3 linked regions of the Colwellia sp. M166 genome follow. The protein of the gene in region 2 interacts with the protein of the main gene of each other region in a pairwise test. Links are inferred from orthologs where the notes say so. Each region holds a gene or a part of one and is shown on either strand. Other genes may lie near its edges.

Region 1 (11,480 bases), 1.8 Mb from region 2 along the record:
CGGAGTGGTTAATTTGAAACTCGCACAACCGTTATCATCTAAAACTTCCTGATGGCTATAACAATCAGCTATTCCCTCACAGGAAAAACGTTGCACTTTTTTATCTGCTAAACGCCATTGCCATTTATCAAGCCATGGATTATTTTCAGCAAATATAGCGACGCCATTAGCACTTAACCCGGAAAATATTTCGCCTTTTGCCCGAGCAACACCAGATAAATCGCCAAACCCTTCTAAGTGTGCGGCAGCAATATTGTTAATAATGGCAACATCTGGTTTTACTAAGCCTGAGGTATAGGCAATTTCACCAATGTGGTTTGCACCTAACTCAACAACAGCAAAGTCATGCTTTTCTTCTAAACGTAATAAGGTAAGTGGTACACCAATATCATTATTAAAATTACCTTGAGTTGCTAAAACATTACCTAAACGACTTAACACTGCGGCAACCATTTCTTTTACCGTGGTTTTGCCACTACTACCGGTAATTGCAACCGTTTTTGGGGCAACTTTTGCTTTCACATACGCGGCAATTTGACCTAAGGCTTGATGTGTATCGGCAACTACCACTTGTGCCATTGCAATCTCATCATAAAATTGTTGAACAATAACAGCGCTACAGCCTTGCTCACTGGCTTGCTTAACAAATTTATGACCATCAAAATTTGGCCCTTGTAATGCTAAAAAAACATCGCCAGCATTTAAGGCCCGGCTGTCAGTACTAATAGCATTTATCGTTAAGTTCTCGCCAAACAATTGACCATCAACCGCTTGCGTAAGTTCAGTTAACGTTAGCGCGATCATAGCATCACCTCTGTTGTATAAAACCCACGAACCACTGCGCGTTCATCATAATGATGCTTTTCAGCCCCCATGATGATGTAATCTTCATGACCTTTACCGGCACAAAGAATGACATCATTGGCCTGTGCCTTCTGTAATGTGCTTAATATAGCGCTCTTTCTATCTAAGATTTTTTCAGCGCACTCTGGCTGGCGTAAACCAGCAATGATATCGGCAGCTATTGCTTCAGGCGCTTCACTACGCGGGTTGTCATTAGTAATAATAATATGATCCGCTTTGTCTTCAGCAACCTTTGCCATCAAAGCACGCTTGCCAACATCGCGGTCGCCACCACAGCCAAAAACTAGCCATAGTTTACCCTGACAATGTAAACGGCAAGCATCTAAAGCACTCGCCAAAGCATCAGGGGTATGGGCATAATCAACAACCGTTGTCGGTTTACCAACAGATGAAAAGGCTTCCATACGACCAATAATCGGTACAAGTTGCCTAATTGCGTTAGCAATCATACTCAGAGCAATGTTTTCAACCATTAATACCGCGATAGCAGCGAGGAGGTTTTCGACATTAAAATTACCTAACAACTGACTGCGAATTTGGCACTGGCCCTGCTCGGTATTTAACGTAAAACTTACCCCATCCACATGGTGTTTTATATCAAGTGCTTGGACAAAGTGGCTATAGCTGCTAATATTTTCCCCACGACCATACACCACTACAGTTTGTATTTCAGGCCAATGTTCTAGCCAATTGCGCCCTTGGCTATCATCACCATTAATCACCGCAACTTGCTGACTATCACCGGTAAATATTTGTTTTTTCGCGTCAGCATAAGCCGACATAGTGTGATGATAATCTAAATGATCTCGCGTTAAATTAGTAAATACTGCGGTGTTGAATAAAGCGGCGCTAACGCGTTTTTGCGCTAACGCATGCGATGAAACTTCCATCGCAACATCGGTGATATCTTGGGTATTAAACAATGCCAATAGCTGATGTAACTCTGTTGCACCTGGGGTGGTGTTATCAATACTTTTTAAACTGGCAAGCTTGCCAGCACCATTGGTACCAATAACCGCACAGTTTTTCTGACAATAGTCTAATAAATTAGCAATAATTTGACTGGTGCTGGTTTTACCATTGGTACCGGTAATACCAATAATATTCATCGATTGTTGAGGTGCGCCATAAAAGGCTTTAGCAACATTAAATAAGTCTTGATTCAGCTGAAAATAATTCAATATCGCAATGGCGTCTGTATCTGTCTGCTGTAACCAAGTCAGTTTTCCATGTGCTGATGGCTCAGTCGTTTCTTGTATTATCATTGCACAATTGGCAGCAAGCGCTTGGGCAATATATTCACGTCCATCACGTAAGCTACCCATAACGGCACAAAACACATCGCCAGGCTTAATCGTTCGCGTATCATTAACCAAGTCAGCAGTAGTCGCATCAGTTTGAAACAGCTGAGAAAACTTGGCTTTAAGTTGAGTTAAATCATGGTGATTCAAGCTAATGCTAGCACGCTTTAATACCGCTTCAATGGCAGCAAAATTTCTTGGTTGATTAGAAACGCGTAAAGCGTGATCAAACATGGTCACGCTCCTTGGGTAGGTTTTCTGTTTTTGGCTCTGCCGTTACAACGGTTACTTTGGTATTGGCATCTGGCGCTACATTGAGCAGCCGCAGCGTGCCTTTCATAATACGGGAAAAAACTGGCGCAGCAACTTCCCCCCCGTGATATAAATCACCACCGGGGTCATCAATCACCACCACCACAGCAATCTCAGGATCTGATATCGGTGCTACACCGGCAAATAAACCGACATAATCATTACCATAACCACCGGCAAAGGCTTTAATCGCCGTACCACTTTTACCACCAACACGGTAACCGTCTATTTTTGCAACGGTATAGTGTTCATTAACGACGTGTTCAAGCATGTCTAATACATTTTGACTATTTTCTGCAGAAAAAATACGTTCAGCATTTTTCTTGACCTGTTCTTGTGGGTCTTGCTTTAAAATCGTTAACGGTATTTTCATACCGCCATTAGCTAATATGGTATAAAAACGCGCCAACTGAATTGGGGTAATAGCAACACCGTGACCCCAAGACAATGTCGCTAATTCAAATTTTGACCAACGCGCTCTATCGTGCATCATGCCTGAACTTTCACCGACAAGTCCGGTACCGGTTTCTTCAGAAAATCCTGCATCAAAAAACTTATCAATTAAATAATCTTTGGGTACCGATAATGCCAACTTAGTCGTGCCCATATTTGAAGAGTGCACCAATAACTCAGCTAAAGTTATTTTTCCGAGGTAGCGCGGATCAGAAACTCGACTACCACCTAATCGCATCCAGCCTGGGTAAGTATCAATGATGCTATCTTTTTTTACGCTACCAAATTCCAGTGCAGTTAAAACCGTCAATGGCTTCACACTTGAACCGGGTTCATAGATATCAGTAATAGCGCGATTACGAAAACGGTGAATTGCTACACCCGAACGGTTGTTTGGGTTATATGATGGACTATTCACCAAAGCTAATACCTCACCAGTATTCACATTGGTAACAACAGCGGACCCTGATGTTGCCTTAAACGCTTTCACTGCGCCTTTGAGTTCACGATAAGCAAGTGCTTGAATACGTTGATCAATGCTCAAGGTTATTTCTTTAGGTGGCGTAGAGGCTTTGACTGATAAAATCTCTATCTTTCGACCTTTAGCGTCTTTACGATATTGTTTTTCACCATCTTCTCCAGTTAGCAACTGGTCATAAACCCGCTCAATGCCTTCAATACCTTTGTCATCAACATTAGTAAAGCCGACAACATGGGCACTTATTTCACCCGCAGGATAAAAACGCTTAGATTCTTTACGTAAATGAATGCCTGGAATTTTTAATTCGCGAATATAATTAGCCATCGCCGGTGCGACTTTACGTTCAATGTAAACAAAGCGTTTAGTCGGGTTTTTAGTAATTCTCACTTGTAGTTTTTTAACATCTTGACCTAGTACATCAGCCAAAGCTTGCCAATGCTTTTTCATTGATAAAGCATTGCTATCAAAAATAATTTTAGGATCCGCCCACACTGTTTCTACCGGTACACTGATCGCTAATTCATGGCCATTACGATCGACAATGGAGCCCCGTTGTACGGTTTTAGTATTGGTACGAAGTGAGCGGTTATCACCTTGCTTTTTCAGCATGTCAGGTTCAAACACTTGAATATATGCAGTACGAGCCATTAAACCAGCATAAATCAGCACAACAGCACCTAGCACAACGTAAAAACGCCATACTACTGTGTTCGGATTATATTGTGCTGGTTTTTTCATAGCCCTACTCGTGCTAAAAATTTATGGTAATTTAATAATAATTTCAGAGCTGGCATCTGGCCTTGTCATATTCAGCTGTTTTTCTGCATTGCTTTCGATGGCACTATGCTCTGCCAAGCTATTTTGCTCTAATAATAAATTACGCCATTCATTTTCTAAGCCATCACGTTCAGTTAATAACACTTCAATTTTACTGGTGGTTTGCCGATTCAAGTGAGTAAAGTAAATGACTGAAAACGCTGATAGCAATACTAATAATAAAATGCCATATATAGCGAGATGGCGCCGAATGTCCTGCCAAATATCAAGTACTAACACCACTTTCTTGGTTGCCATACTAAAGCACCGTAATTAGCGCGCTAACCTTTGCGCAACACGAAGTACCGAGCTGCGAGAACGCACATTTTCTTCAACTTCATCTTTGCTGGGTTTTAACTTACGTCCAACTAAACTTAAATTCTTGCCTTTATTTAATTCTTCTTCACTAATTGGCATGCCTCGTGGCACTTTCTTACCTTGCGAATTTTTTTTCATAAACTGTTTTACTAAACGGTCTTCAAGTGAATGAAAACTAATCACCACCAAACGGCCATCGGTAGCAAGCACAGCTAAAGACGCTGCTAAAACTTTTTCAATTTGTTCTAATTCGCTGTTGATATACATGCGAATAGCTTGAAAGCTACGCGTAGCTGGATGCTTTTTAATTTCTCTTTGTGGTGCTGTTTTCTTAATTAATTGCGCTAATTGCCCTGTGCGAGTTAATGGAGTAACTTCTCGCTCATCAACAATGGCATTAGCGATACGCCAAGCATGTTTCTCTTCACCAAAAGTGCGCAGCACCCAAGTAATATCTTCGACATCAGCAACTGCAAGCCACTGTGCTGCCGTTTGCCCACGAGTGGTATCCATGCGCATATCAAGTGGGCCATCTTTCATAAAGCTAAAACCACGTTCAGCTTCATCAAGCTGTGGTGACGAGACACCTAAATCAAGTAAAATGCCATCAACTTTTTCAACCAGCTGATGCTTCTCAGCAATCATTTGTAAGTCAGCAAAACCATGGTGTTCGATGATAAAACGTTCATCATTAGCATATTTTTCTGCCACAGCTATTGCCGTAAGATCTCTATCTATCGCAATTAAACGGCCATTTGATCCAAGCTTTTCAAGAATTAAACCTGAATGTCCGCCACGGCCAAACGTACAGTCGATATAAATACCCTCTGGCTTTATTGCGAGCCCTGCGATTGACTCTTCAAGCAGAACTGAAATGTGTGCATTATCGTGTTGCATTATGAGTTTATAAACGCCATTTAGTTATTATCATTCAACGACTTATCATAAGGATAAATCAAGTAAGCGGTCAGTCAGTTCTATTTCACCTGACTGTATTTTCGCAATGCCTTGCTGCATTTGTGTTTGCCAAGCGCTATCGCTCCAAATTTCAAATTTTCTCAATTGTCCAACCAACATTAAGTTTTTTTCTAAGCCTGCATGTTGGCGTAATGGACCATTTATTAATAAACGACCACTTTTATCAATTTCACAATCTGAAGCGTTACCTAATAGCACTTGCTGTAATAATCGCTCTTGTGGATTCATACTCGACAAACCACAAAGCTTTAATTCTATTTCTTCCCATTCAGGCAGTGGATATAACAATAAGCATGGGTGTTGAATATCAAGGGTACAAACCATTTTTCCTTGGCAATCAGCAAATAGCTCTTCGCGATACCTTGTTGGTATCGTGATCCTATTTTTGCTATCGAGCGTTATTGCGCTAGTGCCTCTGTACATAGTCCAACTTATTGTTTGGGATCACTTTTGATCCACTAATTCCCACTTTATCCCACAATCATACAGTTTAGTGAGTAAAGCAAACTTATGTCAAGCAAAGTTTTTGTAATTTGATCGCGCTGAGTGCCTATAAAATAAAGGCTTTGAGGGAAGTGGATGAATTTGTGGGCTTTTGTGGATCTGCCACCCAATTATGGCGATATAATTAATTATTTTAGACTAAAATGCTATTTATCTGTCACAAATTAGCGACACTAGTGTTACCTTCACCCGAATTACGGGTGAGCGATAGTAGGATATAACAGAAAATGTTGACCTTTTAACTGAATGGCTAATTTAGCACCTAAAACAAACAATTCTTGACTGTAAAAACTTAACTGTGAGAATGCTAATATTGATTCTTTTTCAATGCTGCTCAGTAAATATCGATAACCTTGCTCAGTAACGCCGATATGTTCAATAACAACATTATTCGCCTGCTGTTGAGCAAGTTCAATATCTGTTGCTTTAACTAGTAACTGAAAATTCGTGCTATTAACACCATGACAGCGTTCTCGATTAATAATATGCTCAAGGTTTATTTTACCAATTAAGCTCGAGACTTCTGAGTGGCTGTCATCATTTAGCACTGACACTGGCAACCAACTACCCAATTGCAAGAAATCAGCGACTTGCCAACTACTAGGTTGCTGACAGACTTGCGCTGGCGCTCCTACTTGTAATATTTGACCATGGTGCATAACCGCAATTTTATCGGCAAAAGTGAATACTTCGTCTTTATTATGGGTGACAAAAATAGCAGTCATATCCAATCGCTTTAATAGTTGCCTAATTTCAATCATTAGCTCATGGCGTAATCTAGCGTCAATATTTGAAAAAGGTTCATCAAGCAATAATAAACTTGGCTGTGGTGCTAAAGCACGAGCAATAGCAACCCGCTGTTGTTGACCGCCGGATAATTGATGGGGATAACGATCAGCAAAGTCAGTTAGTTCTAATAACTTTAATAGTTCTTCACAACGCGACTTTTGTTCAGCTTTGGTTATTTTTTTCAGACCAAAGCAAATATTTTCACTGACCGTCAGATGTGGAAACAAGGCGTAATCTTGAAATATCATACCTATATTACGCTCTTCCGCTGGCAGCATATTTTCAACACTGATGTTGATAACTTTTTCAGCGCTATTGATAGCAATATTACCGGCACTTTGGCCAATAAAACCCGCTAAGGTATTTAATAGCGTGGTTTTACCACAACCACTTGGCCCAACAAGTCCTAGTATTTCACCTTTTGCCAATGATAAGTCAACTTGCGATAAAATCAGCTTTGATTGCAGTTCAACCGCTAAATTTTCGATGCTAATAAGTGCTTTCACTGGCTGTCCTTTTGGCGATTAAGAAAAATAATAGGCAGTAAGCCAAATAACACGATTAAAATAGCGCCGAGTGCCCCTTGCTCTAATCGCTCATCAGAAATGAGTTGGTATATCTGTGTACTTAAGGTTTCAAAGTTAAATGGCCGTAGCAATAATACCGCCGGTAATTCTTTCATCGCTTCAACAAAAACTAAGAGCCAAGCAACAAGAATAGATGATTTTAATAACGGTAAATGAACACGTAAAAGCGCCGGAAAAGTTTTTACACCTAGACTTGCCGGTGCTAAATCAAGTGAACGAGGAATTTGGCCCAGACCAGCACTGAGCGTACCATTAGCAATCGCTGAAAACCGCACTACAAAGGCAAAAACAATGGCAAAAACTGTACCTGATAATATCAAGCCTGGGGCAGTAAAACCTAGCATTTTGGCTACATTATTAATGCCATGATCGATTGGGCCAAAAGTTGCCAACATCGCCATAGCAAGCACAGTACCAGGAATAGCATAACCAAAACCTGAAATTTGTAGCGGTAACATCCGACCGCGACTTTGATGAAGACGCTGAAACGACGCTAACATCAAGGCTATTAACGTCGCAATAGTGGCACTATAAGCAGCAATTTCTATACTGTTTTTTCCGGTTTCAATTAAGGCCAAAAACTGTTGTTGATCCGCGTAATCAAACGCCATCACAAGTAACAATATCACCGGTAGTAAGAAACCGGCAAAAACTAAAAACCAACAAAATAAACTGGCGACAACTTGCTGCGTAAGAGAAAGTTTTTTGCGTTGATGTTGAGTATTGGGCCGACTTGATTGATGTCGCTGTCCTGCTCGGGCTCGTTGTTCAGCCACAACAACAAACAAAATAAACAGCATCAAAACACTCGCGAGTGCATTGGCAGCGGCAAAATCACTATAGCCTAACCAAGTATCATAAATAGCCGTGGTTAAGGTATTAACGGCAAAATATTGTACGGTAGCAAAATCAGCGAGGGTTTCCATTGTTACTAATGCTAATGACACGGCAATTGCAGGTCGGGCTAATGGTAATGCTATCTGATAAAAACTTTGGCGTTCTGTACAGCCTAATAAGCGGCTTGCGCGTAGTAAATTGCGATCTTGCTGTTCAAAAGCCGTACGTGTCAGCATGTATACATAAGGAAATAGCACTAAAGCTATCACGATGGCACCGCCGCCTATGGTTCGAATATCAAAGAAGTAATAATCATTGGGGGACTGCCAATCAAACCAGGCTCGTAACAAGCGCTGTACGGGGCCGGCATAATCAAATAGATCAGTATATAAGTATGCGACTAAATATGCCGGCATTGCTAAGGGTAGCATTAACAACCAGCGTAGTTGTTTGCCCATCACAATATTAGTTTGACTAATGATTGCGGCGGCAGGAACACCAAAACACAAAGATAACAGCGCAACCAGCAAACCCAACACGACAGTATTGCGGATATATTCAGGTAACACCGTGGCCCACAAATGGCTAAATAAATCGCTCGAAGCATTAAGACTACCCAGCAGCATTACAACGATAGGTAAGATTAATGCAAAAGCAAAAAACCAGCTGAAAAATTTCCAACTGGTATTTTTATTCCCAATGATCACGAAACTAAATCTTAAGAAAAAGTATTATAAATCAAACTGCGCCTTATCTAATAAAATTAACGCCGCTTTACGTTGCTTGGCAATAGTTTCGAGTGACAAATTATCTGCTTTAAACTGCCCCCAAGATTTCACTAATTGTGACGGTTCTACACCTGGACGCACAGGATATTCCATGTTTGTTTCTGCATACATTTTTTGTGCGGATTCTGAAACTAAAAAGTTCATTAAGGCTAAAGCGTTGCCTTGATTAGGGGCATATTTGGCCATCGCCATACCAGAAATATTAACATGAGCACCACGGTTATTTTGATTTGGAAAGTTAATATAAACTGCATCAGCCCAAACTTTTTGCTGCTCATCTTTCAACATATTACCAAAGTAATAACTGTTACCTAACGATACATCACATAAGTTTTGGTGAATGGCTTGTACTTGTGCACGATCACTGCCTTGTGGTTTACGTGCTAAGTTCGCTTTAACTTTTTCCAACCACGTTAGGGTATCTGCCTCGCCATGCTCTGCAATCATAGACGCAACTAACGCGACATTATAAGGATGCTTACCACTGCGAGTACAAATTTTTCCTTGCCACTTTTTATCCGCTAAATCTTCATAGTTAAAATCTATTTTTCCTAAACGTTTAGCAGAATAAATATTACGCACGCGTGTTGTTAACGCATACCAAGTATCGTCTGATGCTCTATATTGCGCAGGAATGGCTGCTGTCATTTCAGTCGAGGTTGCAGCTTGTAAAAGCCCTTTATCGTGCAATTCAATCAAACGGCTAATATCTGTGGTTAATAAAATATCCGCGGGGCTATATTCACCTTCACGAGCTAACCGTTCAGCCATGCCTTTTTTGGCAAAAACCACATTAACTTTAATACCAGTTTCTTTGGTAAACTCATCAAAAAGAGCTTTAACTAAAAACGGCTGACGATACGAATAAACATTAACCTCATCGTTTGCTAAAGCATGAAAACTTGCACCAATAAGGGCGACAAAAACAAGAGTAGAAAACCAGATTTTATTCAACATTAAGTCCGCCTAAACAGTCAGAAAAGAGATTCCTAAATTTGCCGTCAGACTAATGAAGATATTTATGGCTGTCAAGGGTTTTGAGAATTATTCTCATTTAACTTTGATTTCGGCTAGGTTTGAAGATAAATTTGTTAACCTGTTAACATTTCGCTTGTAAAAATGCTTTCGCTGACTCTGAAAGACAACGGTTAGAAATATAATGGCGAACTGAATTATGAGTTATTAGCCAGCCATTGGTTGTTGGTGCTAAACATTCAATATCTTTAAATAGCATTTTATTGTCATTATAAAATGACGATATATGAATACTGTTTTGATTAATTTTTAAGGTAACTTCAGCTTTAGCTACCTTACTTAGCATTTGACGGGCAACCCACCACGACTTTTTGTAACGAGTACTGACCAGTTCTAACACCCCTAGTGAGAAAACAAACCATGCTGCGTAAGGGTTGAGCTCTGAAAACAACACTAGGCCGGCACCAACAACCAGTAGTGCTAAACCTTTACCATATAAACGAACAAAAGTTTGTGCTTGCACGGACTCTTCATAACATTCATTAAAGTGAGATTTATCTAGAATAAATGTAGTTCGATAATCAAGGGGCTGGGTCATATTACAGTCATCATCATTGGAGTGGTCTGCATTTTACCTATATCTCGAGATAATTACTATTTTGTCATCTCAGCAGACAACACTTGACTGGATAACCATTAGTTCAACATCTTATAATCAACTGAGCTTACTTTAATGATAATAGATCAGCTTAAGGCTCAAAGGCTGAATTACCTACATAAAATAAAGAGAGTGAAATGGAGAGTGAAGTAGTTTTTTTGCCACTAGTACCTATGCAAAAAAACAATCAACTTAGCTGTATATAGCGGCATAGTTAATTTAGCCACCTAATTAGAGGTGTTATTATTCACCTCATCAAATTTTTGGTGACATTTTGAATTTATAGGTTTTAATCAAATCAGACAGTCGAATAAGCCACCATTGCCGTCGTTCACATTTGAAATATTAATGATCAGTTTGTCAGATCACTTGTCGTTAGGTAAACCAATGCTAACGTCCGCTTTCGTATCTAAACTGCCTTTTACTGAGGTGAATTTGGTTAAGAAAAATCGTCCGCAAAGTGGCCAGCCTGTGTAAAAACTCATTGTTGTTCGTATAAATTTTAAAATACGTTTTACCGCTTAGTTTGTTTATTTTGGATGTGAGTCGAATTTAAAATAAAAAGATAAAGCTAGAGCCTTATATCGTGGCCTTTATGGCGTTCATTAACCCTTCAACACCCATTATGTTTAACATTCGCTTGAAGTTATAAGCCAGAACATGGAGATTCATTTCGGTTCGGACGTTTTTAAATCGACGAGTGAGTGAATGCGTCATACCCATCCAACATTTAATCGTACCGAACGGATGTTCAACGGTCTGCTTTCTTATCAGCATCAAGTCTGGCCGTTTTTTCATCAACTTATCCATATTATCTAT
Region 2 (11,463 bases):
TAAAGCGCCAGGAACCAGAGGAACAAAGCGAACAGCTTCAATTTGCTGTTCTTTGAACTCATCGCCATGGCGGGTAATTAATTTTAAAATTTGGCTTTGCTCACCAACGGGAATAATTAACCGGCCACCATCAGCAAGCTGTTCTAATAGCGCAGCAGGTACCTTAGAGGGAGCTGCGGTAACAATAATGGCTTGAAATGGTGCTTTACTATGCCAACCTTGCCAACCATCACCATGCTTCATAGCAATATTATGTAAATCCATGCTACGTAATCGACGCTTGGCCTGCCATTGCAATGACTTGATACGTTCAACAGAAAAAACCTTAGTCGTTAACTGCGCTAAAATAGAGGTTTGATAACCCGAGCCGGTACCTATTTCTAAAATACTGTCAGGCACGCCATCAGCAAGTAAAAGCTCTGACATTTTAGCGACAATATAAGGTTGCGATATGGTTTGTCCTTGGCCAATCGGTAACGCGGTATTGTCATAAGCTTTGTGCGCTAAAATTTCAGGCACAAAAATATGTCGTGGTGAACGAGCTATAGCTTGTAATACTTGTTGATTTCGGATGCCTTCAAGCAATAGTTTTTGCGCTAGTATTTCGCCACTGCGACTCGACTTCCCGCCGATACTACTGCCGAGTCTGGCGTTGATAGTACTTTGTTTCATAGTGAAAGTTCATTAATCCATTCTGTCATTTGTGCCATGCTTTTATAAGCGGTCATATCGATAGTCAACGGGGTAATTGACGCATAACCATTGGCTACGGCATTAAAATCAGTGCCAACACCTGCATCAAGCTCTTGCCCTAGAGGACCATACCAATAAATATCACGTTGCCAAGGGTCTTTCATTTTCGTCATCGTTTCCGCTTTATGGCGATGACCTAAACGAGTAACTTGAATGCCTTTTAATTCATTTAAGGGTAAATCTGGTACATTGATATTAATAATTTGATCACTTGGCAATGGGTGCAGCTGCAAGCGCTCAATAAATTTAGCGGTAACAACCGCTGCAGTTTGAAAATGTTCTGGTGATTTAGATACTAATGATACCGCTATTGCAGGCATACCTAAATGGCGGCCTTCTGTTGCCGCCGCTACTGTACCAGAATATATCGTATCATCACCTAAATTAGCACCATGATTAATGCCAGCAACCACCAAATCAAGCTGTCCTTGTATTAACTGTGTCGCACCTAAGTGTACTGAATCTGTTGGTGTGCCGTTTACAGCAATAAAGCCATTTTCTAATACTTGCGCCCGTAACGGATTTAATAATGTTAACGAATGACTTGCGCCACTACAATTTCTATCTGGCGCGACCACCGTAACATCAAATACTTTTGCTAACTCATCAAAAAGTACTTTAATACCTTCGGCATTAACACCGTCATCATTACTCAATAATATTCTCATGACTGGCCTTTTTGTCTTGATTCACTATCAGTTGTTAGCTTTGAAGATACATCGACTCGTTCAGTCATATCAGTATAATTAATTAATTCGCGCATAATGGTTGTAGCATAAGCGCCAGCAGGTAAGAAAAAAGATAAAGTAACAATGTCATTCTCAATATCAATTTTCGGCTCTTTCATCAGCAAACGAATACGACGACGCTCTTGTTTTAAACCAAAACGCGGTAGACCCTGAGAAAACTCTGGCAGTTGCTCTGCAACATTTTGTTCAAATGTTAACGCCTGCTTGGTTGTCATTAACTCACCTGCGCCCCACATAGGAGCCGTTATATCTACGTCGTGATTTAAATGTCTATCGATTAAGCTTTGCTCAATACTATCAGCTAAAAATACTGACTGTGTGCCGGCCAACATTACTACATCACCATTAAGTAATGACTCAAATTTTTCTTGCTCAATACGCTGGCTGATCACTTGGTTAAAGATTAACGAACGTGCTGCGGATAAGTACATGCCACGCTTTTTCTTATCGTTAACTTTACGACCTGAAAACAAACTCAATGCTTTTGCGATATTGCCACCATTAATGCCAAAGCGTTGCTCACCAAAATAATTAGGTACACCATGGTTACTCACCACATGCCAGCGTCGAACTAATTCGTCAATTTCAGTAACATCACGTAAAGTAATTTCAAATCGGTTGCCGTCTAAACCACCAATACGTAGCTTTTTGTTATGACGTTTATAAGACAGTACCTCAACGCCTTCGATGTCGAGATCACTTAAGTCATAAACTTGCTTACCTGGCACATGCACACCAAACCATTGTTCTGTTACGGCAAAGCGATCCTTTAAGCCAGCATAAGAAACCAAAGACTCTTTGACCGAAAAATATTGCGCTAGTTGTTTAGCAACAAATGCCGTATTAGCACCGGTTTTACGAAGATGAATAAAAAGGTGTTCGCCTTCACCACAAGGCAAAAAAGGAATTTGTTCAAAAACTTTAAAATCAGCTTTTTTACTGCGCAGTAAACCACTAGAAATGGGTTGACCATATAAGTAAGTAAATGCAGGTAAGGCACTGACGACGGGTTCCTTAACTGGCTCAGAGGTTTCTGCCGTTACTAGTTCTTTTTCTGCTTGAGTACGGATATTAAGACTTTCATTCACTTGGGTAACAGAGCTGCTCTCGCATTCAGCACTAACTTCTTTCTCTAAGTTATCATTTGCTACTGAGCGATTTTCGAACGTTAATTCACTTGCATCAACAGATTTACTTAAGTTAGTAGCCTTATTTAGTAATACCACTGCATGCACTGATACGCCTTCTTTACGGCCAACATAACCAAGTTTTTCAGTCGTTGTTGCTTTAACATTAACTTGCTCGATGTCGGCTTGTAAGTCTTGAGCTAAACATCTTCGCATTGCCATCAAGTGTGGTGCAACCTTTGGCGCTTGTGCGCAAATAGTTATATCTGCATTACCAAGGCAATAACCTTTTTCTTGCATTAAGCCAACGACATGACGTAATAAAATACCACTCGATATATTTTTATATTGACCATCGGTATCTGGGAAGTGATTGCCAATATCAGCCAAACATAATGCCCCTAAAATGGCATCACATAAAGCATGAATCGCCACATCGCCATCAGAGTGTGCAACAAAACCAAATTCATAAGGAATAGCAACCCCCGCTAAAACTAATGGCCCTGCACCGCCAAATTTATGAACGTCAAAACCGTGCCCTATTCGCATATTGCCTCTGATGATAAATTACTTTTTTGTTGGTTAAGAATAAATTCAGCAAGAAACAAATCTTCTGGCTGAGTAATTTTAATATTGTCACTACTCGCGTTAACTAAACCGCTAGCATAACCTGAGGCTTCCATCGCTGATGATTCATCCGTAATAGCGATACCTTTTGTTAGAGCCGAGGTTATCGCTGTGCTTAATTCCGCAGTTTTATACATTTGCGGTGTTAGGGCATGCCACATTTGGCTACGATCTAAAGTGGTTGCGACTAGCTGCTCATGGTTAGCTTGCTTCATGGTATCGCGAACTGGGCAGGCCAATATCGCACCATGATCATGCGCAAGACAGTATGATATTAATTGCGTCAAATCTTGATGTTTAACACAAGGTCTAGCAGCATCATGCACTAACACCCAGTGCTCTTCATTACCATTTAAATAGCTTAAGCCTGCGAGTACCGAGTCCACACGTTCTTTGCCGCCAACAACACAGGTAATATTTTTATTATTTATCAGTGACGTAGTTGGAAAATATTCATCATTCTCACCTAAAGCAATAATAATATGAGCAATGGCTTCATGGCTGAGTAAGCGCTGTACGGTATGCTCTAAGATGGTTCTATTTTCAATGGTTAAGTATTGTTTTGGACAAGATGACAGCATACGCTTACCAACACCTGCAGCGGGCACTACTACGGTATATTGCCCAAGTGAATTGCTCATTATCGCAATCGTTCCTTATTATCACCATCATCGTTAGGGATGACCCGGAAAAATGTCTCGCCTTGCTTGATCATACCAAGTTCATGGCGAGCACGTTCTTCAATCGCTTCAGTGCCCGACTTTAGATCATCGGTATCGGCATAAAGTAATTTATTGCGCTGCTTAAGCTTATTATTATTAGCTAACTGTCGGGTAACCTCTTCTTCCAATGCCATATAATCAGGCACACTATTTTTACCAAACCACAGTCGGTATTGCAAAAGGAGTAAAAAAAGTAGTAAAACTGCCGTGATCAGCCGCATAAAATATTTAACGTCGCTATCGAAGATATATCAGTACGCTATTATAAATGCGTACCGTCTGCTGTAAACACCCAACAAGATTTAAAAATCAATTGTGGGCAATATTTGTTCTTGGTTGTTTGAAATTACGCCAATTAATTGTGCAAGACAGCAACAGTTCTCGAAGTGACGGCATTGATGGCTGCACTTTTTGATTGTTTTGCCAGCAATGCCCTGCGCATGCTGCTGTCATCACTTTTTTAGTCGGCTTAAGTAAATTCGCATTCATCGGCTCAATAACCTTTTTTAAGGCATTATCGGTTAAATTAAACCAACCATAGACATTAGTACGAAATCGTTGTCGTTTGACATCAACTCTATCAATACAATCAAGCACAATTTTTTGTTTTAGTGCAATAGGAACCACTAAACCATGTACTAATGCTTGCTCTCTGTACCATGAGATAACATTATTATCATAAGCCATTAATTGACTTGTTGAAGGTGAGATACTTGCCTGTTTAGCAGACCAGCTAGCATTTTGTACGTCTAGCTCAAGCGGACTTTGAGCATTTAATAAAGCAAATGCCGTACGTTTAACATAATGAGGCAAACTGTTAATTTTTGCTTGTAAACCACTCAGTAGTGATTGCTCATCACTAGCTAATTTTACCAGCTCGCGTTCATAAAGCGCATTACAAAGCTCAGCAAAGTCTGATGACTGCTGCTGTGATTGCCATAATAATGATTGCGTCACCATAAATTTAACAACTGCCTTAACTTACGTGCTGATAATGTGCCGATAATTTAAGCATACTTGATTGTTGTGTAAAGATAAAATAGCTAAACAACATTTTAGTTGTCGATTGACTTCAAACGCTGGAATGGCTAATTTAATAAAAATTACTGATTGCCTTTCAAAAACATTAAATTACACTTATCTCGTCATCAATTAGCCAAAGTTGAAAACTATGCTCAGTGCCACACAACTACTCCAATTAGAAGGGGAAGTGATTTTTCAACAAAAACTCGAAAAACAAATATGTCGAGTATTCGAAAACGCTCAATATCGTTGGTTCACTTTAGGCGGCGACGCTGTGCAAGCCATTATGGCAAAAGCTCAACCTGAGACAATATTATTAGCGATTCCACAAGCTCTGCTGATATTTACCTTATGGCAAAGTAAAGCCAAAAGTATCTTGAATTTGGGTTTAGGTGCTGGCGGCTTAGAGCGAGCATTAACTCATCATTATACTTTTGATATCACTGCTATTGAACAACAAGCTGAGATCATAACAATGGCAAAACGCTACTTTAATTTACCGGATAGCGTACTTGCCATTGCTGAAACTGCTGAGTCTTTTTTAGCAAAAACCAAAAGCACTTTTGACATTATCCTGTGTGATATTTATCAACAAGAGCAGTCTCCTAAAGCATTATTTAGCAGCACTTTTTATCTGAACTTGTCAAAAAAGTTAACCCCAACAGGTTGTGCCTTAGTAAGCGTTAATAGCAATGCTGAGCAGCTAACCGAGCTATTAACGAAACTACGGTGCTTAAATTTACATATTTCATTAATTGATTTTAATGATTATAAAAATATCATTGTGCTGCTCAGTAAAACCCCATTACCAACTAAAGCACAGCTAATTACCGTCAATCGACAACACGTTAACGCCTTCAATATTGATTTTTCACCTTATATTGAACGAATGCACGTCATACCTGCAGCAAAGCATTTTATTGATCAACAACAAGTCTGAATTATTTTTTTCATCGCAGTTAAGTACATAAGTGCAGAGATAACATATAATATGCAAAAATAGTTTTTTCATCGAGTTTTGGAGTAAAAGATGAGCGTAATTGAAGTAAAGCATCCCCTAATTAAACACAAACTTGGCTTAATGCGTGAAGCTGATATTAGCACCAAGCGATTTCGCGAACTTGCCTCTGAAGTTGGCTGTCTACTCACCTATGAAGCCACCAAAAATATGGCCGTTGAAAGCACAACAATTAATAGTTGGAATGGTGAAATAGAAGTAGAACAAATCAAAGGCAAAAAAGTTACTGTTGTGCCTATTTTACGTGCGGGCTTAGGCATGATGGACGGTGTTCTAGAGCTTATTCCTAGTGCGCGTATTTCGGTTGTTGGCATGTACCGTAACGAGGAAACCCTAGAACCTGTATTTTACTTTGAAAAGTTAGCCGGCCAAATTGAAGAGCGTCTAGCACTGGTCATTGATCCAATGCTTGCCACTGGCGGCTCGATGGTAGCAACCATCGATTTACTAAAAGAGCGTGGTTCTACCAACATTAAAGCACTGGTCTTAGTTGCGGCACCAGAAGGTGTAGCAGCATTAGAGAAAGCACATCCGGATGTTGAACTTTATACCGCTTCTGTTGATGATCGCTTAGACGACGCGGGTTATATATTACCGGGTTTAGGTGATGCTGGAGATAAGATTTTCGGCACAAAATAATTATCAATAGTCATCTTTGCTGCTTGCAGCAAACATGACTATTTAAACAATAACAATACTGCCAGCTTGCTGGCAGTTTTATTGAGTGAAATATGAGTTCAAATACCCCATTATCGAGTAATTTAGCGCAAAACAACTTGTCACTTTTTAAAGAAGTACTCACTGGCACTCAAATGCTATTTGTTGCTTTTGGTGCTTTGGTACTAATGCCGTTACTTACCGGCTTAGACCCTAACGTGGCCTTGTGCACTGCCGGTATAGGTACCTTATTGTTCCAACTCGTCACAAAAGGTCAAGTACCTGTTTTTTTAGCCTCTTCATTTGCTTTTATTGCTCCTATTATGTACGGCACACAAACATGGGGGATTCCGGCTACCATGGGCGCACTGGCTGTCGTTGGTGTTGTTTATGCTTGTTTTAGTGGTTTAATCAAAATGCGCGGTGTCGGTTTTATTAGTAAGTATTTACCGCCTATTGTTACCGGCCCTATTATTATGGTTATCGGTTTATCGCTGGCGCCTGTTGCTGTGCATATGGCGTTGGGTCGCACGGGTGATGGCTCAGCACAATTAATTACTCAATCACTTGCCTTAAGTATTTCATTACCAGCCTTGTTAACCACTTTATTGGTTTCCGCTTTTAGCAAAGGCTTTATGCGTTTAATGCCAATATTGTCAGGTATTGTTGTAGGGTATGTATTATCGCTTTATCACGGTATCATTGACTTTACCCCAGTACAAAATGCCGCTTGGTTTGCCATACCAAAGTTCACTGCACCGGAATTTAACTGGCAAGCCATTATTTATATGTTGCCAATTGCCATAGCTCCTGCCATTGAACACATTGGTGATGTCTTAGCAATTAGCTCGGCCACCGGTAAAGACTACATCAAAAAGCCAGGTTTGCACCGCACATTATTAGGTGATGGTATCGCCACCACGGCAGCATCAATGCTAGGTGGCCCGCCAAACACTACTTATTCAGAAGTGACAGGCGCAGTAATGCTCACCAAAGCATTTAACCCAAGAATTATGACTTGGGCGGCTTGTGCTGCAATTATCATGGCCTTTGTTGGTAAGTTAGGTGCTTTATTACAAACCATACCTGGTGCAGTAATGGGCGGTATCATGCTGTTGTTATTTGGTTTAATTGCCAGTGTTGGCTTAGGCAGCATAGTGAAAGCGAAAGTAGATTTTGACCAACCACGAAATTTCATTATCTTTGCTATTGTCTTAGTTTTTGGTATCGGTGGCATGGCACTCAATTTTGGTGGTTATAGCATTCAAGGGATTAGCTTGTGCGCATTAGTCGCTATCAGTTTAAACTTACTTTTACCTAAAGAAGATACTGCTAAAAACAATAATTAAATAAGTATGATAGCGTTATTGCTATTTTTACATCCTAGCAAGCCATGACAAAGAATAAGCGAGCAGACATAATATAATGTCCTTCGTCTGCTCGTTTATCAAAATTTTAGAAAAACAATTCACTTTGCAATTATATGTAACAATATGTTGAAATATTTCAAAAATTTATTACTATAACAAAACAAAAGTACAAAAATAAGTAGATAAAAATTCACTTATTAAACATTATTAAAGGACTGAAATGCTTAAACGTAACTTAACTGTCGCCTCAATTGCTGCAATGTCACTATTCATCACGGGGTGTAACTCTACACCAGAAACTAATGCTGCAGAATTAGGCATGAACATTCCACAATGGGTGTTAAGCCCAACCTCTGACAAAGGCTTGGCAGCAGCTTCGTGTGTTACTGCATCTAACAGTTTTTCAATGGATAAATCTCAAGCGGCAACACAAGCTAGAGCTGAATTAGCCAGTCAAATTGAAACTAGAGTGTCTAGTTTACAAGAAGAGTACAGCACAAAGATTTCTTCTATGGGCGAGACCAATACTGAAAGCAAAATCAGTATTACCAGCGCACAATTAACCGATCAATTCCTAAGAGGTTCAAAAGTCGTCAAAGTAGATTATGCGCAAATAGATAACGTAAAAAACCTATGTACTTTGGTGACCTTGTCTGAAGCGAAAAGCAAAGCGCTATTTAGCCAACTGTTACAACAAGCCCCGATCAAGTTATCTCCTGAAAACGAAACCTTACTGTATCTAAACTTTATGAAGTCTGAAAATAGCGCTAATTAAAGTACACAATAATAGAAGAAAATAAGGTTAGTTATGTTTTTCTGGGAAGAAATAAAGTTTAAAAATGGAACTTTTAAAGATAAGTTCCTTTTTGTTGCTATTGCTATTATGGCACTCGGTCAATGGTCTGATTCGAAAGAGCTCGCTCAAGAAGCTTATGTCGCGGTTATTTCTAATTTTACGCATAAGTATGAGTATGAAGCATTAAATAAGATCAATATTGGCAGCAACATGGAGTATATTTCACAGCAAATAGGCTTCCCGCAATTAATAAAAAAGAGTAAATACATCGACGACATCAGCTTCGCCTATTATCTCAATGAAAAATATATCTTAACCTTAATTTTGCAAGACAGCAGAGTTACCGCCTATACTATTAGCGCATTAGCAGATGATTTTACGCCCAACAACCTGCTCAATAAAAAGCCTTCTGAGAATAAAATCAGTGTTGCGGATAATACCCAGAATATGACTGACTTTACCTTAGATTATAATAATGTCGATTTCTTTTTAACAAGAGAAGAGTTAGGCAAAGACAAACTATTTATGAATCAATACTTTGGTGCTATCGGTTATAAAAAGAACATAAATATTAGTGCTGAAGAGCTTCGAAAATTATACGACGAAGTTAACTTAGAAGAAGACAATAGCAAAGTAACTCAGACGCGTGCGTTAAACATAAGTCAGAAAGCGAGAAATAACTTTTTTGGCGCAGGTGAAGTCGACTTATCTGTTATCGCAGACTCCGTTCTCACTAACTTTGAATATTCATTTTACTATAAACAGTAAAACTGACAGCTGTATTAATAAGGATATATTATGTCTAGCTTTTCTAGAGTCACCGTCGCTCTTTTGATCGTCTGTTTCTCAAGCCCAATCGCGCTAGCAGCAGAGAAAAAAAGCAACAGCTTTGCCGAATATCGTAAAAATCGCCAAGCGATATATAATCAGTTTAAAACGGATTATCTTAATCGGTATGAAAACTATCGTGCTGAAATCAAAGAAAAATGGGGCGTTGCTGAATTAAGTTCTAAAACAGAGTACGTCCACTATAACGAAAAAAACAAAACTAAAGTTTTAACCGACTTTGAAAACGATACCATAGAAATTAGCCTTTTAGATGCTGATAATTTATCAGATAACGAAGTAGATCAACGTATACGTGCAGCGATAATTGATTCATTAGATCAACAACCTGAAATCCTTGCCAGTAAACAGATAGAGTTTGACGTTGCGACAGAAAAAGCACCAGAAACAGAGATTTCAACACCAACGGTTTTAAATCACTTAGGTATAGATTCTGCTGAAAGCTTAAACACTATACTTAAGCAAGTAACAACCGTTCCGCTAGAAACACAACAACAAATCGTCGTCAAACGTACACAAACACGCTTAGATAAACAAATAGCAAATATCGAAAACTTTCTTGATAGCGATGAGATTAGTATCGAACAAGCCAAGGCACCAAAGGCACTCGTTGTTAGCATGAAAGAAGAGAAAAAATCTATTAAACGTGATGTTAATCAATTAATTACAAAAAACATTAAAACCTATAAAGTTAACCTGCACAGGGATCGCTTTAAAAAGGCTGAGCAATATTTACAATATGTTGAAAGTAATGCCGAAAAATGGCAACTGTCCAAGCAATTTATCCTCGCGGTTATGGAAACTGAAAGCCACTTCAACCCACTAGCTAAATCATATGTACCGGCTTATGGCTTAATGCAAATAGTCCCCTCTACAGCAGGTGCTGATGTCAATAATCGCATTCTTGGCATGAAAGAAAAACCAAGCCCTGAATTACTGTTTAGTGGCCGCGATAATATCAAATACGGCTCTGCTTATATCCATATTTTGATGACTCAGTATTTAAAAGAAATTGAAAATCCAACTAGCCGACTTTATTGCGCTATTGCCGCCTACAATACTGGCATAGGCAACGTTGCTAGAGCGTTTAACAAAGGTAAAAAAGGACGCCTTAAGGCTATGAAGGTGATCAATACTATGACTCCAGATGAAGTATACGATGTGATTAAAAAGCGCACCCATACGGAAACACAGCGATACCTAGATAAAGTACTGGAAAGTAAACAGTATTTTTCACAGCAAAAGGTCTAAAAATGAGATACTTCATCGGTATATTACTTATCTTGCTGCAACCGTTAGCCAATGCGCTTGAAGCAATTCCCGCTGATGACGAACAGTATATTTATGGTCTAGGTATCGACGTTGATCACAGTAATGCCCAAAAACTTGCTTTGGCTGACATTACACAGAAGCTGTCAACACGAATACAATCAAGTGTAGGTATCAGCCAAGATAAAACCGGTAATACCACCACCACAAGCACTAAACAGCATACAATGGCGGTTTCTCAAGAGATTGAACTGCCTAACATCCAGGTAATAAATAATAGTAAAGCTGACAATCAATGGCGAGTGCTGGTTCGAGTTGAACGAAAATTAGTGCAACTATCACTTAAGCAGCAACTTGAAACGATAAATGATGAACTTATGTTTATCATCGAAGATTTTAGTGAATCTCAAGGGCCAGCTTGTTGGCACACACTTTCAACAAACAACCATAAAAAAGAAAAACTAACCGCATTAATTCCTGCCTACCTTGGCAGTGGTATGGCAGAA
Region 3 (9,776 bases), 1.8 Mb from region 2 along the record:
ATTGCCCCGCAAGCACTCAAAGACTGACTTTTAAATTCTCGCTAAGAGGTACTTTCTGAGACGGATTGCTATTAAACATAAAAATACCAGTCAAAAGACTGGTATTTTTATGTCAGACTTAACGCTTGATAAGTTAGCTTAACTTACCGTGACACTGTTTATATTTTTTACCTGAGCCGCACGGACAAGGCTCATTACGTCCAACACGCGCCATCGCAGTTTCTTCAGGCTGTGAGGCCGACTGATGTGTAAACTCTTTCGGTGCTTCATCAGCTTTTCTATGTTGTTCTTCAACCGCTTCAACATCAGATTCAGCCTTAATTTGCACTTTACTTAAGATACCAATAACATCATATTTTAAGTTATCAAGTAATTCGGCAAATAACTCGAAAGATTCACGCTTAAATTCTTGTTTTGGATTCTTTTGCGCGTAACCGCGTAAATGAATACCTTGACGTAAATGGTCCATTGCCGCTAAATGCTCTTTCCAATGAGAATCTAGGCTTTGTAGCATAACAGCCTTTTCAAACTGGCGTAAAACTTCAGCACCAACCATCTCTTCTTTAGCAACATAACTCGCTTCAACTTCTGCAACAATTTTTTCACGTAAAGTTTCTTCATGCAAGTTGCTGTCTTCTTCTAACCATTTTGCAATAGTCAGCTCAAGATTAAGTTCGCCTTTAATACGTTCTTCTAAGCCCGTAACATCCCACATTTCTTCTAACGATTGTGGTGGAATATGTTGACTAATCAAACCATTAACGACATCTGCACGAATCGCTTTAATAACCTCAGCAATATCTGCTTCATCCATCAGCTCATTTCGTTGCTCATAAATAACTTTACGTTGGTCATTTGAAACATCATCAAACTCAAGTAATTGTTTACGAATATCAAAGTTACGGCCTTCAACTTTACGTTGAGCATTTTCAATACTCTTAGTCACCCAAGGATGTTCAATTGCTTCACCGCGCTCCATACCTAATTTACGCATCATGTTAGAAATACGCTCAGAGGCAAAAATGCGCATTAAGCCATCTTCCATCGATAGGTAAAAACGCGTTGAGCCCGCATCACCTTGACGGCCTGAACGACCACGCAATTGATTATCTATACGACGAGACTCATGACGCTCAGTGGCAACAATATGTAGGCCACCCGCGGCTAATACCTTTTCATGCTCTTCTTGCCATGCGGCTTTCACTTTTTCAATTTGGTCTGCGCTTGGGTTATCAAGCTTAGCTAGCATCATACTTAAGTTACCACCCAGTACGATATCAGTACCACGACCAGCCATGTTAGTGGCAATGGTTACCGCACCAATTTTACCCGCGTCGGCAACAATCTCAGCTTCCTGTTGGTGGAACTTAGCATTCAATACTTTATGCTTAATCTTTGCTTTCTTTAAAAATGAAGATAAGAATTCAGAGGTTTCAATGCTGATAGTTCCCACCAAAACCGGTTGGCCACGTTCAACACAGTCTTTAATATCTTCTAAAATCGCTTCAAACTTTTCTTCAGCTGTTAAGTAAATTAAATCAGGTAAATCCTTACGTACCATAGGTTGGTTTGTTGGGATAACCACCGTTTCTAAACCATAGATATGATTAAACTCGAACGCTTCTGTGTCCGCAGTACCTGTCATACCTGATAATTTATTATAGATACGGAAAAAATTTTGGAAGGTAATTGATGCCAGTGTCTGATTTTCATTTTGAATATCAACACCTTCTTTCGCTTCAACCGCTTGGTGCAAACCTTCTGACCAACGGCGACCTTCCATTGTACGACCGGTATGTTCATCAACAATGACGATTTCACCATCTTTAACAATATAATCAACATCTTTTTGAAACAGTTTATGAGCACGCAATGCCGCCATAACATGATGGAGTAAAGTAATATTTGCTGCTGAGAATAGAGAATCTCCTTGCTGCATTAAACCTTTTTCGATCATGATTTCTTCGATATGTATTTGACCTAGCTCAGTTAGATAGATTTGCTTGGCTTTTTCGTCAATGGTGAAGTCACCGGTACTTTCTTGACCTTCTTTATCTTCTTCATCTTGCTGAACAAGCGTTGGCACTACCAGATTGATATTACGGTAAAGTTCAGAACTATCTTCCGCTTGACCAGAAATAATTAATGGCGTGCGCGCTTCATCAATTAAAATCGAGTCGACTTCATCAATAACGGCAAAGTTTAATGGCTTTTGTGCCCGCTCTTCTGGCGAAAAGGCCATATTATCGCGCAGGTAGTCAAAACCAAACTCGTTGTTGGTACCGTAAGTGATATCAGCGTTATATGCTGCTTGTTTATCGCCAGGTGCCATACCAGCAATATTACAGCCAACAGTCATACCTAAAAATTCAAATAATGGCCGACTCCAATCCGCATCACGGGTAGCAAGGTAGTCATTGACCGTAATCACATGCACACCTTTATTGGTTAAAGCATTTAAATAAGCCGGTAAAGTTGCGGTAAGCGTTTTACCTTCACCGGTACGCATTTCGGCTATTTTACCCGAGTTGAGTACCATGCCACCGATCATTTGCACATCAAAGTGACGCATACCAAATACGCGTTTACTCGCTTCACGTACCACAGCAAATGCTTCAGGAATAAGCTCGTCTAGTACTTCGCCTTGCTCAACGCGCTCTTTAAACTCAGTTGTTTTTGCTTTTAGTTCTTCATCACTGAGGGCTTCAAAAACGGGTTCTAGAGCATTAATTTTTGTTACTTCTTTGCACATTTGTTTAAGTAATCGATCATTTCGACTACCAAACAGTTTTGTCATTAACTTTACAAACATCGTGTTAAACCATATTGAGAAGAAAATCTTCCGCTGAAAATAAATGACCGGTGGGACCGATCACATAAACTTGCTTAGTATTGTAATCGCAGTAGTATTTTAAACAACTGAAATTCGTGCAAAAACTAATTTTTTGCTTTGCGATAAACGTATTTTTTTGGATCTATTTGGCGATTATTACGCAAAATTTCATAATGTACGTGTGGTCCTGTGGAACGACCTGTACTGCCCATTTTTGCAATAACCTGACCTTTAGTAACAACATCACCAACCGATACTTTTATTGCTTTATTGTGACCATAACGAGTTTTTAAGTTATCACCATGATTAATTTCAATTAATTGACCATAACCATAACGATCACCTGCCCAACTTACCACTCCAGATGCGGTAGCTATAATATCAGCATCTTCACTACCTGCAAAATCAACGCCTTTATGCATTGCCGGCTTACCATTAAAAGGGTCTTTACGCATACCAAAATACGATGACAACCAACCCTTCTTTATTGGTCGACCAGACAAATACCGTGTATTCTCTATATGGTGACCTAAAGTGACAGATTCAAGCATTTTTAATTGTTTTTCTTCATGACCAAGCGATTCTTCCAATGCGGTAATATCCAAAAGTAGCTCCGCTAAGCTTTTAGGCTTTTCCTCATGACTTTGAATCATCGGACCGCCACTCGAGGGGAATGATTGAAAGTTAAATTCATTATCAGGAATGCTCGCCTCTTCAGCTAAGCGATCGCCTAAAGCATTTAATCTTAACACTTGGCTTTGTAATTCGGCCAACTTCATGGTAACTGCGGTTACTTGTTGGCTATTTACTTTAGTATCATCAATAATGGGTAGGCTTGATAGCTGATATATTGTATTTTTCGGTACATCATCTGCAGAGGCGATCAAATGGACAATAAAACCTGAAATTAAGGCAAAAACAATTAAGGCAGATAACCAATGTAGCTTATTTAGCTTCATTGAAAATCTAACGTTCTTTCCTCGGTATAGTAATGTTAAACTCATAACTCATTCATCGTTTGTTCAAGAGCTGACTTATGGCACGAAAATCGAAAATCCCCACAGACATGTCAGCGCTGTTTAATTCAACGTCAGGCACTTTGGCACAAATAGCTGCAAAAACCAACTTTTTAACCGTATTGGCTGATATTGTACGACAAATTTGTCCCGACCTACCAGCAGATGTTTGGAAAATAGCCAATTTCAAAGCTAATGCCATTGTCATTGAGGTAAACTCAGCCGTTTGGAGCCAACGATTACAGTTTGAAAGAATGAATATTTGCCGAGAACTTAGCGAAGTAACCAATAACGAATTCAACCAAATAGAAATTAAAATCACACCATTTCGAACAAAAATACCCGAAAAAACCGTTATTCCTAACGCCATTAATTCCACTATATCAGCACGTACCGCAGCGCAGTTATTAGCAGTGGCACGCAGTGCTCCTGATAGTTTGCGGAAAAAGTTAGAAAAACTTGCTTCGCATGCAAAAAAATAGCTTTTGAACAACAGTTTAGTAAAATTTAATGATAAAAAAACCAGCACGAAGACTGGTTTTAATGTAGCGATTTTCGCAACTGAATTATATTAAAATGCCGTCGCACTAATTTCTTGAAATTGGATGGGTGATTCAATCGTATCTTCATACGTTACCCATTCCCAACAATCGACTTGTTTAAATACTTCACGCAACAACATGTTATTTAAGCCATGACCTGATTTAAAAGCATTCAGTTCACCCAAGATGCTAACACCGCCCATATACAGGTCACCAATAGCATCTAAAATTTTATGCTTAACAAACTCATCATCGTAGCGTAAGTCATCTTTATTGAGCATGCGATATTCATCTAAAACAATCGCGTTTTCCAAGCTACCACCTAAGGCAAGGTTATGTGAACGTAAGAACTCAATATCTTTCATAAAACCAAAGGTGCGTGCGCGACTGATCTCTTTAACAAATGAACAACTTGAAAGATCCATACTCATGGTTTGACAAGTATTAGCAATCACCGGGTGTTCAAATTCAATCGCGAAATTAACCCGAAAACCTTCATAAGGCTTTAATTCAGCCCACTTGTCACCTTCTTCTACGCGTATAGTTTTAGTAATACGTAAAAAGCGTTTGGCAACATTTGATGTTTCAATGCCTACTGACTGAATTAAATACACAAACGGTAAAGCACTACCATCCATAATTGGAATTTCAGGTGAATCAACCTCAACAATGAGGTTATCAATACCTAAACCTGCGACAGCAGAAAGCAAATGTTCGACGGTGGAAATCTGAACACCTTGCTCATTCACTAAACACGTACATAAAGTTGTTTCACCCACAGCTTCCGGTGTCGCTGGAATATCGACAACGGGATCTAAATCAACTCGGCGAAAAATAATACCGGTGTTAGCAGGCGCAGGACGGAGAGTGATCTGCACCTTTTCACCTTTATGTAACCCTACACCTATGGCAGAGACACTTTCTTTTAACGTACGTTGTTTAATCATAAATAGCCTTCTTAAGCCTATATTTTGCGCTAATAAGTCGCCGCCGAAAATAAGCGGAGACGTAATATAACAAAAAAGCCTAATAAAATCAAAAAACCAACATTTTTAGTATTGCGTAATTAACTTTTCGAATATCGCTTAGTCTGCTTGTTTACGTAAAAATGCCGGAATATCTAAATAATCATCAAGTTCAGTAGCTGCTACTTTCTGCGCTTGAGCATTAGCTTCTGGCATAGTAACCGGATTCGCAGACAGCTCAGGTTGTGCGCTAGCAATATAGTCACCACCAACAACTTGTGGCTCAGCCACAGGCGTAGGATTGACTAAGGTAATATCTGGTTTACGCTCTGCACCAATACCCGTTGCCACAACCGTTACTCGTAATTCTTCCGTCATTTCAGGGTCAATAACCGCACCAACGACAACGGTAGCATTTTCAGATGCAAAAGCTTTAACCGCATTACCAACAGTTTCAAATTCATCAATGCTAATATCCATGCCGGCAGTGATATTAACCAAAATACCGCGCGCGCCAGCTAAATCAACGTCTTCAAGTAACGGACTTGAAATAGCAGCTTCTGCCGCTTCCTCTGCACGGTCTGGACCTGATGCAGTGCCAGAGCCCATCATTGCAGTACCCATTTCAGACATTACGGTTCTAACATCGGCGAAATCGACGTTTATGAGTCCAGGACGGGTAATAAGTTCCGCGATACCTTGCACAGCACCTAATAAAACATTATTCGCGGCTTTAAAGGCATCTAATAAACTGGTGCCAGGGCCAAGCACTTTCAATAATTTTTCGTTCGGAATAGTGATCAATGAATCAACATTTTTTGATAAAAACTCGATACCTTGATCGGCATAGTTCATGCGTTTTTTGCCTTCAAAAGGAAATGGCTTAGTCACGACCGCAACCGTTAAAATCCCCATTTCTTTGGCTATTTCGGCAACAACTGGCGCAGCACCAGTGCCCGTACCACCACCCATACCAGCTGCGATAAAGACCATATCAGCACCTTGCAGTGTTTCTTTAATAGTTTCTCGGTCTTCTTCCGCACTTCGGCGACCAATTTCAGGGTTCGCACCAGCACCCAGTCCTTTAGTGACATCGTGACCTAGCTGCAAAGTAACATTTGCCGCTGAGTTACGTAATGCTTGAGAATCGGTATTTGCGGTAATAAATTCTACACCTTCAATGGTTTGTGACACCATGTGTTCTACCGCGTTTCCGCCCCCGCCACCAACACCAATAACTTTGATGACTGCTTCTGCGTTGTGATCTTCCATTAATTCAAACATTTTATTATCTCCGATTTTTAATACGTTTTGTTCCACCAAAACTCTTTTATACTTTTAATTAGTAACTAAAATCGCTAATTAAAATTCGCCTTTAAACCAAGCAAGTACTCTCGAGCCGATACTACCGACTGACTCGCTTTTCTTTTTCTCATTACTTTGCTGCTGATTCGCTTGCATACCATAGTGTAACAAGCCGACAACCGTAGAATATGTTGGGTCGTTAACATACTCTTTCAATCCGCAGATATCTGAAGGCTGAGCAACTCGTGCTGGCATTTGAAATACTTCTTCGGCAAACTCAACTACACCTTCCATTTTTGCTGTACCTCCGGTTAAAACATAACCCGCAGCAATTTGATCTTCTAATCCACATTCTCGTAGTTCCTCTTGGATCAGTTCAAATAATTCTTGATACCTAGGCTCAACGACTTCCGCTAAAGTATGACGTGACATCGAGCGTGCAGGACGTCCGCCAACACTAGGCACTTCAATATTTTCTTCCATACTGACCATTTGGCGCAACGCACAGGCGTACTGCACCTTAATCTCTTCAGCATGACTTAACGGTGTACGAAAAATCTTTGCAATATCGCTAGTAACTTGATTACCTGCAACAGGTATTACCGCGGTATGGCGTAAAGCGCCACCGGTAAAAACCGCAATATCCATAGTGCCAGCGCCCATATCAACCACACAGATCCCAAGCTCTTTTTCATCATCAGTTAAGATTGCGTAGCTAGAAGCAAGCGCTGAGAAAATTAATTGATCAGCTTTTAGGTCACAACGTTCAACACATTTAACAATGTTTTTTGCCATGTCGTTTGCACAAGTGACAATATGTACTTTTGCTTCCATACGCACACCTGACATGCCGATAGGACTTTTTATACCGTCTTGGCAGTCTATGCTATATTCTTGCGGCAAAACGTGCAGCATACGACGTTCTGCCGAAATGGGCACAGAGCGGGCGGTATGAATAACGTTATCCACATCATCCTGCATCACCTCTTTATCATTGATGGGCACCATACCGTTTTCATTTTGGCAGCTGATATGCTTACCTGAAATGCCAAGGTAAACTGAGGTGATGTGGCAGTCTGCCATTAATTCAGCTTCGTTAATCGCACGCTGAATAGACTGAATAACCAGATTAAGGTCATTAACACCACCTTTATCCATGCCACGGGCAGGTTGATTTCCAACACCAACAATACTGAGCTGATTATCGGGTGTGATCTCACCAACCGCTACTGAAATTTTTGACGTTCCAATATCTAATCCAACTACTAAATTTCTTTCAGTTACTTTTGACATTAAGGTTAAACTCTTTCTTTATTATCCGTGGTTTTCCAACCTACGGCTAAACCAGTATCATATCTCAGATCAACATAATCGACTTGTTGACCCTGCTTTGTATTCAATTTTATCTGTGGATAAACATCCATAAAGCGCTGTATACGCTCAACGCGGTTATCGCGACCTAAGTTGATAGTCACACCATCATCTAAAATAAGCTGCCATGCAAAACGTTCAGACAGTACCAACTCATCAATACTTAACTGACTAAAATCCAACAGTTTATTCAAATTTCTAAAATTCTCCAAGGCAACTTTCTCACTACCTTCTGGGCCAAAAAATGCCGGCAGTTTCTCAACTAAACGTTTTATGTCAGCCTGAAATGCTTTACCATTTTCATTAATCAAAAAATCACCATTCCAATGGGCAATAGGCTTTTGATCTACTACATAAATTTTTAATTCATCTGGCCATTTTTTTCGTACTGAAACCGAATAAACCCAAGGTAATTTAGCCACTCTCTGTTGGACATCATTAACATCCAAATTGAAAAAATTACCCAAATTAACTTTTTCTATTGCATTTTCAATATCTAAACGCGTGGTATACGGCATTTCACCCGCAATAGCAATGGACGTAACCGGCACTGACTCTTCAGCGCTTAAGCGTTTGTTTAAAAAAAAACCAAACAATAATATGGCAATAATAACAGCAACAAAAAACGTAACGCCTAACCAAAACGACCAGTGTAAATTGGTGACGTCATTCCTTAACGGCTGTTGCTTCTCTATTGCCTCAGCCATTACCTACAGGCGACCTTGCGCACTAATAGCAACAATTTCTGTCACTAATTCACTAAAACTTAAACCATGTACTTTTGCAGCTTTGGGTACTAACGATGTTTCTGTCATACCAGGTACCGTATTAACCTCTAATAGCTGCCATTGGCCTTGAGTGTTACGCATGACATCTACCCTTCCCCAGCCTTTTGCGCCGGTAGCATTGAACGCTTTTAACGCTATAGATTGCAACTCGCTTTCATCGGCTTGCGATAAAGAACATGGGCAATGGTATTGCGTACTTGTCGACATATATTTCGCGTCGTAATCATAAAAATCATGCGGCGTTTCCATATGAATTACCGGCAAAGGCGTTTGCCCTAGAATAGCCACGGTGTATTCTGGCCCTTGGATCCAAGCTTCAACTAATATTTGTTGGTCGTACTCGAAAGCGGCGTTCAAAGCTTGATGTAACTGTTCAGCATTATTTGCTTTTGACATACCAATACTTGAGCCTTCATTGGCCGGTTTCACCATCACCACATCGCCTAATTGCTGTAAGATTTTGTCAGCATCACCCACTTGATATTCTGCTTTATTAACAATGGCAAAAGCAGCTGTTGGTAAATTTAAGGCTTGAAACACTTGTTTACTACGAATTTTATCCATCGACAGTGCAGAGCCAAGCACATCAGATCCGGTGTACGGAATATTCATATATTGCAGTGCACCTTGCACACAACCGTCTTCACCGCCACGACCATGTAAGGCAATAAAAACGCGATCAATATCAAGTGTCGCTAAATCGCTTAAGCAATAATCTTGGGTATCAATAAGTTGAACGTCAAAGCCAGCTTCTCTTAAACCTTTAGCTATCGCTTTACCTGAGTTAAGTGATACCGCTCTTTCTGCTGATGTACCACCATATAAAACTGCCAGTTTTTGTTCGATCAAAGCTTTCATACTGTTAACACCATTAATTTTTCATCTGTCGCTAAATTACGCGCAATCGTACCGATATTACCGGCTCCCTGAGTGATCACCATGTCACCATCACATAA

The links.
Region 1: the proteins of ftsB (region 2) and ftsL interact in binary tests that used the Escherichia coli proteins (3 or more experiments, as listed by UniProt). The link is inferred for Colwellia sp. M166 from one-to-one orthologs.
Region 3: the proteins of ftsB (region 2) and FGD67_RS13685 interact in binary tests that used the Escherichia coli proteins (3 or more experiments, as listed by UniProt). The link is inferred for Colwellia sp. M166 from one-to-one orthologs.

What each region holds. Positions count from the first base shown.
Region 1 is NZ_CP040755.1:2,986,987-2,998,466, reverse strand. What follows is about bases 2,829-5,782. They hold ftsL (cell division protein FtsL), read right to left. Parts: upstream 4,486-5,782; coding sequence 4,171-4,485; downstream 2,829-4,170. Other genes in these bases: mraZ (division/cell wall cluster transcriptional repressor MraZ), read right to left, coding at 5,488-5,782; rsmH (16S rRNA (cytosine(1402)-N(4))-methyltransferase RsmH), read right to left, coding at 4,501-5,442; FGD67_RS13640 (penicillin-binding protein 2), read right to left, coding at 2,829-4,149. Outside these bases: murF (UDP-N-acetylmuramoyl-tripeptide--D-alanyl-D-alanine ligase), read right to left, coding at 1-804; FGD67_RS13645 (UDP-N-acetylmuramoyl-L-alanyl-D-glutamate--2,6-diaminopimelate ligase), read right to left, coding at 801-2,399; more of FGD67_RS13640, read right to left, coding at 2,392-2,828; more of mraZ, read right to left, coding at 5,783-5,946; FGD67_RS13620 (ABC transporter ATP-binding protein), read right to left, coding at 6,222-7,322; FGD67_RS13615 (iron ABC transporter permease), read right to left, coding at 7,319-8,947; FGD67_RS13610 (extracellular solute-binding protein), read right to left, coding at 8,972-9,985; FGD67_RS13605 (YcxB family protein), read right to left, coding at 10,128-10,601; FGD67_RS13600 (IS1182 family transposase), read right to left, coding at 11,241-11,480. UniProt on the Escherichia coli protein: Essential cell division protein. May link together the upstream cell division proteins, which are predominantly cytoplasmic, with the downstream cell division proteins, which are predominantly periplasmic.
Region 2 is NZ_CP040755.1:1,172,008-1,183,470, forward strand. Bases 2,549-5,485 are described here. They hold ftsB (cell division protein FtsB), read right to left. Parts: upstream 4,200-5,485; coding sequence 3,897-4,199; downstream 2,549-3,896. Other genes in these bases: truD (tRNA pseudouridine(13) synthase TruD), read right to left, coding at 2,549-2,737; ispD (2-C-methyl-D-erythritol 4-phosphate cytidylyltransferase), read right to left, coding at 3,169-3,897; FGD67_RS05320 (hypothetical protein), read right to left, coding at 4,288-4,938; FGD67_RS05325 (hypothetical protein), read left to right, coding at 5,150-5,485. Outside these bases: FGD67_RS05290 (protein-L-isoaspartate(D-aspartate) O-methyltransferase), read right to left, coding at 1-672; 5'/3'-nucleotidase SurE, read right to left, coding at 669-1,421; more of truD, read right to left, coding at 1,418-2,548; more of FGD67_RS05325, read left to right, coding at 5,486-5,941; upp (uracil phosphoribosyltransferase), read left to right, coding at 6,032-6,658; FGD67_RS05335 (uracil-xanthine permease family protein), read left to right, coding at 6,751-8,025; FGD67_RS05340 (LPP20 family lipoprotein), read left to right, coding at 8,267-8,821; FGD67_RS05345 (ETEC_3214 domain-containing protein), read left to right, coding at 8,855-9,610; FGD67_RS05350 (murein transglycosylase domain-containing protein), read left to right, coding at 9,641-10,939; FGD67_RS05355 (LPP20 family lipoprotein), read left to right, coding at 10,942-11,463. UniProt on the Escherichia coli protein: Essential cell division protein. May link together the upstream cell division proteins, which are predominantly cytoplasmic, with the downstream cell division proteins, which are predominantly periplasmic.
Region 3 is NZ_CP040755.1:3,005,279-3,015,054, reverse strand. Bases 6,850-9,776 are described here. They hold FGD67_RS13685 (cell division protein FtsQ/DivIB), read right to left. Parts: upstream 8,740-9,776; coding sequence 7,960-8,739; downstream 6,850-7,959. Other genes in these bases: murC (UDP-N-acetylmuramate--L-alanine ligase), read right to left, coding at 9,675-9,776; FGD67_RS13680 (D-alanine--D-alanine ligase), read right to left, coding at 8,743-9,678; ftsA (cell division protein FtsA), read right to left, coding at 6,850-7,954. Also shown: preprotein translocase subunit SecA, read right to left, coding at 134-2,812; FGD67_RS13710 (M23 family metallopeptidase), read right to left, coding at 2,938-3,837; FGD67_RS13705 (DUF721 domain-containing protein), read left to right, coding at 3,870-4,331; lpxC (UDP-3-O-acyl-N-acetylglucosamine deacetylase), read right to left, coding at 4,421-5,338; cell division protein FtsZ, read right to left, coding at 5,477-6,640; more of ftsA, read right to left, coding at 6,719-6,849. UniProt on the Escherichia coli protein: Essential cell division protein. May link together the upstream cell division proteins, which are predominantly cytoplasmic, with the downstream cell division proteins, which are predominantly periplasmic. May control correct divisome assembly.